DNA from 3 places in the Paraclostridium tenue genome. Region 2 is predicted to be linked to each of the others. Evidence: riboswitches for the same ligand, from Rfam matches in the RefSeq annotation. Region 2 holds a riboswitch; each other region holds the start of a gene.
The links. Region 2 has a riboswitch for cyclic di-GMP ahead of ABFX13_RS11440 (MSCRAMM family protein). Riboswitches for the same ligand answer to the same signal wherever they lie in the genome.
Positions count from the first base shown of each region.

Region 1: it holds a riboswitch for cyclic di-GMP, as region 2 does, so the genes downstream of both, ABFX13_RS09645 (NPCBM/NEW2 domain-containing protein) here and ABFX13_RS11440 (MSCRAMM family protein) in region 2, are expected to answer to the same signal.
Region 3: it holds a riboswitch for cyclic di-GMP, as region 2 does, so the genes downstream of both, ABFX13_RS09700 (hypothetical protein) here and ABFX13_RS11440 (MSCRAMM family protein) in region 2, are expected to answer to the same signal.

Region 1 is NZ_BAAACP010000011.1:22,039-24,321, reverse strand. Features, by position in the region: gene ABFX13_RS09645 (NPCBM/NEW2 domain-containing protein) at 1-1,127, opposite strand, end outside; cyclic di-GMP riboswitch class I at 1,301-1,386, opposite strand; gene ABFX13_RS09640 (ABC transporter ATP-binding protein) at 1,519-2,283, opposite strand, start outside.
Region 2 is NZ_BAAACP010000015.1:1,395-3,677, forward strand. Features, by position in the region: partial or broken gene ABFX13_RS11440 (MSCRAMM family protein) at 1-948, opposite strand, end outside; cyclic di-GMP riboswitch class II at 994-1,077, opposite strand; cyclic di-GMP riboswitch class II at 1,111-1,194, opposite strand; cyclic di-GMP riboswitch class II at 1,228-1,310, opposite strand; gene ABFX13_RS11445 (DEAD/DEAH box helicase) at 1,380-2,283, opposite strand, start outside.
Region 3 is NZ_BAAACP010000011.1:39,140-41,422, reverse strand. Features, by position in the region: gene ABFX13_RS09705 (HD domain-containing protein) at 1-447, shown strand, start outside; gene ABFX13_RS09700 (hypothetical protein) at 808-1,044, opposite strand; cyclic di-GMP riboswitch class I at 1,272-1,358, opposite strand; gene ABFX13_RS09695 (hypothetical protein) at 1,507-2,082, shown strand; gene ABFX13_RS09690 (N-acetylmuramoyl-L-alanine amidase family protein) at 2,271-2,283, shown strand, end outside.

The DNA of each region.
Region 1 (2,283 bases), on a different contig from region 2:
TTAGAAGTTCTAGATGCATATATGTCAAAACTTTGAGCAAATCCTCTAGAGTTTAAACTTGTGTACATAATTCTATCTATAGTAGTTAATTCATCTAAAGTCATAACTACTTCGTTTGTATGGCTACTAGTATTTTGTTTTCCTGAGTGCCAGTTAGTATTTACATCACCATCCATAGCCCTTTGGATAACATTAGAAGCATAATTCCCCCCATTTGTAGTTATACTTGTTACTTTATTCATAGGTATTTTAAATAATTCATCATATTTAACTAATCTTTCATCATTAAATGATTTAAATTTTGATACCTTTGATTGTGTGAATTCTAAAGCTTTATTTTCTAAAATTATTCTAGCATTATCGATATCTTCTTTTATATTATTATATAGTGGATGAGTGCTTGCTTCTCTATCAAATGCATCTAACTTTTCTATAGTGTTAAAATCAGGACTTATTTGTTTTTTTGATTCATTTGTAAATAACTTATCCATTTTATTAATTATATTGTCTTCCCTATAAAACCAAAACTCTGATGCACTTGCCCATCCTTGATTGGCTTCTTTAAATACAAATTTAAATTTTTTAGCTGTAATAGTATCAAATTTAAATTGAAGCATATTTCCTGTTACAGAATGACTTCCTGTTGCCATAAGCTTGAAATCTTCATCTTCACCACTTATAGATGCATAAATCTCAAACCTAGTCGGAAATCCTTTGCCTCTAGCTCCATCTTGTCTAGTAGCATAGGCTATCCTATCAATAGATTCTATATCTTTAAACTCTACTACTACTTCATTTTTAAAAGACTCAGTGTTTTGTTTTCCAGTTTCCCAGTGAGTTGACATGTTATTGTCTATAGCTTTATCTATAGAACTAGATGAGTACTGTCCCCCATTATTTGAAATTGATTTAATCTTATCTTTAGAAACTCTATATTTTTCATTATAATTTTCAAACTCACTATAATTATTTAGATTAAAAGGTGAAATTTTAACTTGATTTGCCACACTTTTTTTTATTAGTTTGGCCTTATCTGTTATAACTTCATCAGCAAATACATTTATTACTGGTGATATGTTTGTTGCTATTAAAGATACTGCCAATACAGATGATATTTTTTTCTTCATAATACTCTCCCTAATTTTTAAATTTTGTAATTATAAAATAAACCCTGATTTTTATAATAAAAAAACTACCCTCTAAAGGGTAGTTGCCAGCAAAATTAAACATCATAAAAGTTTCATGACCAAACTAATATACGACCATAAATTTATCATGTAAAAACAAAGAATAACTATTCTTTGGCAACTGGCTGGCATAGTTATAATTACCTTAGCCCCTTTAGCTTTGCGTCTCTAGATTTCCCTAGATTTGCCATATTGAATTATTTTTCTACAATTATTATACAATATTTCTCAATTTAGTAAATACTTTTATTTTAATTTTATAAAAATTTAAACAATTTTTTATCTTTCAACAAAAAATGTGCTGACTATGAAATAGACAGCACATTAAAATTTACTTTTTCCCAAATATATTTTCTCCTACTTCTGCTTCAAACTGTTTAACATACAATGAGTGATAATATTTCTTTTGTTTTAATAATTCTTTATGACTTCCCTTTTCTACTATCTTACCATCTCTAACAACCAATATAATATCTGCTTTTCTTATCGTAGATAATCTATGAGCAACTAAGAAAGATGTTCTATCTTTAAGTAAGTGAGAAATAGCATTTTGAATAATTTGTTCTGTTTCAGTATCTATAGATGAAGTAGCTTCATCAAGTACAAATATCCTAGGATTTGCAAGAACTGCTCTAGCAAAAGATATAAGTTGCTTTTCTCCTGTTGATAAATTAGAACCACCTTCTCCTACCTGAGAATCATAACCTTTTTCCATATTCATAATTATCTTATGAGCTGATACTATTTTAGCTGCATTTTCTACTTCTTCATCAGTTGCATCAAGCTTTCCATAACGTATATTTTCTTTTATAGTTCCTGAAAATAAATGTGGATTTTGAAGAACATAACCAATATTATTGTGTAACCATAACTGAGATCTTTCTCTATAATCTTTTCCATCTATTAATACTTTTCCTTTAGTAGGTTCAAAGAATCTACAAGCTAAGTTTACCAAAGTACTTTTACCTGAACCTGTTTCACCAACTAAAGCTATTGTAGTTCCTGCTGGTATTTTAAGATTAAAGTTTTCATAGATATATTCATCTCCGTCAGGGTATTTAAAATATACATCTTTAAATTCTATATCACCTTTAAT
Region 2 (2,283 bases):
TCCTGCTGCTAACTTAACTGTAGCACTAGAATCATTATTTTTCCCATTATATGTTAATTTTGCTTTATTTACATATCTAATGTCTTTTGGAGGATTTGGTAATATCAAAGTATTATAATTAACAGAATAGCTATCATTATATATATCCCCAAGATCTATTTTTAGAGAATCTTTTTCAGCTATAAGTTTTCCAAATTTTAAAAGATCATTAGTTATATCTCTATCTACTCCACTTTCATAGTCATGTTGAATTATACTTATACTATTTTTATCTAAAACCATTCCCTCTGGAATTTGGTCCTCAAAGTAAGCATCACCCATTTGTCCGTTTTGATCTCTATTTATTTCTACATAGTATCTAACTGGTTTATTTATATCTGTTATAAGCCCTTCTCCCTTAGAGTCTCGTGGTAAATATGAACCTTTGTACATAAGTGGATTTGATCCTCCACCTGTTGATTCTTCTCTACCTTCACCTGTTAATGTAACAGTTTCTGTATCTCCATTAGTATTTATAACAATAGGGTATTCTCCATCTTTAATATTTTTATCACCAACCATTGTTACACTTAAATATCCCTCTAATGCATTTTTTATATTATCATTAAATATTAACTTTAATACTCCAGTATTAGGATTATATTCTTGCCCTGAAAAATGCTTATCTGAACATACTGGGTTAACATCTCTAAAGATCTTAGGCAGTGTTATAGTAATACTATCTCCTGGGGTAATTTTGCTTGGATCTTTAATTTTATAATCAATTCTGAAAGTTTTAATCATACCTGCTCTTACAGTATAATCATCAAATGTTGCACTTGTTATTTCAACTGAAGGACTATTAGATACATCTTCAGCATATACCATTATCCCTGGTGAAATAAGATTTAAAATCATACTAAACACAAACACTAAACTTAATATTGCCTTATTTTTTCCTTTTCTCAAATGATCACCTCTTTTTTTCAATAAAAAAAGCTATACTTACATGTTTGTAAATATAGCCGGTTGCATCACTAACTCCATATATCCCAGATGCCCACATACAGAATATACTTCTTCGTTTCTTGTTTATTAAATTTTAGAACAAAAAAGGCTATACCTACAGTTTGTAAATATAGCCGGTTGCATCACTAACTCCATATATTCCAGATGCCCACATACAGAATATACTTCTTCGTTTCTTATTTGTTAAATTTTAGAACAAAAAAAGCTATATCTACAATTTGTAAATATAGCCGGTTGCATCACTAACTCCATATATTCCAGATGCCCACATACAGAATATACTTCTTCATTTCTTATTTATTTAATTTTACTAAAATAGTTTATCAAATTTCGACACTATTTTCAATATTATTATTAATTTACTTATAAATCTAACAATTAGAATTATCTCTTCTTACTTTAACTAATTTTTTCTTTATACTTATTTCTTTATATTTTTTTAAAAACATTTCACCTTTATGATTTAATAAGTCAACATAAGAGCATAAGTCACAAACTTCTATAACACCTATATCTTCATTATTTATGCCTTCAATATTACTAAAAGTCCCAACAATATCTAAAACTCTTATTTTCTTCTTTTTACCTGCATTTAAGTATATTCTAGTTACTTCACTATGAACTTTTTTATCTTTCTTTTTTACCTTCTTGTTATTTAATAATATACTTGAAGCTTTCTCAAACTTAGCTTTTCCTTTTGTTATATCTTCACTACTTAATTCATTAATAATGTTTATTTCATGACCAGTATATTTTATTATCTCATCTATATATTTTTTATCTTTTTCATTAACCATAGTTATAGCTTTTCCATACTTATCTTTTCTTCCTGTTCTTCCTATTCTATGTATATAATTTTCTTTATCTGTAGGAACATCGTAATTTATAACTAAAGATACATCATCTATATGTATTCCTCTACTTGCTACATCTGTACTAACTAAAATATTATACTTACCTTCTTTAAAATCTTTGATTACAAATATACGCTTTTCTTGAGACATATCTCCATGAAGTTGTTCAACTAAAAAGTTGTCTTTTTTCATCTTGTTGTATAATTTAGTTACTCTATCTTTAGTATTTAAAAATACTATAGTAGTTTTGGGATTATGATAATATATTATATTTTTTAATGAATTATATTTTTCTTCTTCTTTTAAATAAACTAGCTTTTCTTCTATTTGTTTTTTATCTAGTTCTTCATCATTTTCAATTTCTATCATACTGTGATTTATCATATATTTATTGTATATATATGATATATCTTTATCTATA
Region 3 (2,283 bases), on a different contig from region 2:
CCAGAGTTAGCAGAAATATCTGGGCTTCTCCATGATATAAGTGCAGTAATTCCAAATAATAAAAGAATAGAAGTTGCAAATATTTTAGGAATTGAAATTTGTGATGAGGAAAGAAAACTACCTTTAATCATACATCAAAAAATCTCAAAAGTAATTGCACAAGAGATTTTTAAAATTAATGATACTTCAATTTTATCAGCGATTGAATGTCATACTACATTAAAAAAAGAGCCTTCTAAGCTAGATTTATTATTATTTGTCTCAGATAAGGTAAAATGGGACCAAAGTGGAAATCCACCCTATTTAGAAGGGTTATTATATAATTTGGATAAATCTTTAGAGCATTCAGCTCTTTACTATATTGATTATTTATTACAAAATGAAATTAAGGTAATTCATCCATGGTTAAAAGATGCTTATGAATATCTTAATTACAAATTGAAATAACTAGTCTTAGTATTTCAATTTAGAAACTTACATATTTAGAATAAAGTTAATGACCTTAAAATTTATCTAAATGAATTTTAAGGTCATTTTTACTAGCTATATGCAATAACATATAACATACTATTCTAAATTCACTCCATTTAAGTTAGTTTATAATCTATATAAACATTTTTATTAGCAATACAATTAGTTAAGTAATAATGTTTATCTGCATATCTAACCACTTGTCATATGATTTTTAAGACCAGTTAATTAAATACAAAAAAGTAAAAAATGGATTAAGATGTGTTTATTTTGGAGTGAAATATAAAATGTTAAATACTATGATTAATTTGGCAAAAATAAAAAATAAGGCTTAAGTTAAGCCTTATTTTTTATTTTTATATAGTACTTCTTTATCCATATGTATATATATGGAATTATAAAAACAATATATGGAATTAAAGTTTCTAATGGTGTTAACTTATCTTTTATAATAAAAAATACTCCTGAAAATATTAACAATATACTAATCATACAAACTATGTTGTTTTGGGTTTTTATATAGTCTTCCATTGAAGTTATATTAAACATTCTAGAAATGTAATTTGGTTTCATATCGTTTAATAATAAATATTTAATTATATGAAAAATACCAAATGTAATAAGAAATATTCCATAAGTTTTATATGTGAACATATTCTCATCTACTTCCTACTTATAATATTTCCATATTATTCACAGTATTCACTGTATTTATAGTAGGCGTTATAACAGATACTCCAACTAATGCTATAGCTATACTTCTACTTGCTTTTTTCTTTAAATCCATAAAATAGTCCCCCTTTGGTAACTTACTAGTAATTATAGTCTCCTACTTACCCCCTATAGTTTTCTGTCCTTTAATTTCTTAAAGTTTGGATTTTTCAAATTGTTAATTAAATTATATAAGGAAAACATTTACATAAAAAGCCTTTAATTTACAGAATTTTTATGTTATTCTAAAAACAACAATATCATTTTAAATTTTACTTTAGGGACTAGTTATATAAAAGACAGAATATTATAAAGGAGGAAAAAATGTTACAATTTAATTTAATGATAATAACATTACTTATATGTAGTGTAATTTTATTAAGTGGAGTAAAAATAATGTTTAACCCTAGATATGCTCAAGTAATAATGTTTATATTTATAACATATAGTCCATTTTCAGATTTAATAGAAGGATATAAACTAGGATACACAGGTATTAGTAGCATAATAATATTTAGTATAGTATTTTTATTAATATTTATTTGGGGATATAGAAAAAATAAACACATATACTCAATACATAATGTTAAAAAAACGGATGTAATAAATATTATTGAGGAATATTTAAAGATAAAAAATATAAAATATGAAATAAGAGAAGATGAAATATATTTACCAGAGTTTTATAAAACTATATTTATTGATAGTTTAATGAGTATAAGTTTAGATTTTAAAGATATAAAGGATATTGATTTTTACAATGATTTAGTAAAGAAAATTAAATCTGGAATTAAAGAAATAAAACTAAGATATTTTCCCATAGAAGGTATGTTTTATTTAATTTTCACTGGAATTTTGTATTGGATTAAAACTGATTTTTTAGTTAATTTTCTAAAATAATATATTTACTATCTAAACTGTACAAGAAATAAAAAACACCATTTTTGTACAGTTTTTTATATTAAAACAACAAGTCTTAAGATTTAGGAAATGATTGTATAACTTTTTAAATCATTCTTAAAGTACTTTGATATATTAAATAAGAAACCTCTGATACCATATAGTAAACAAAATAAAGGAGGTAACCTATGAAATTCTACT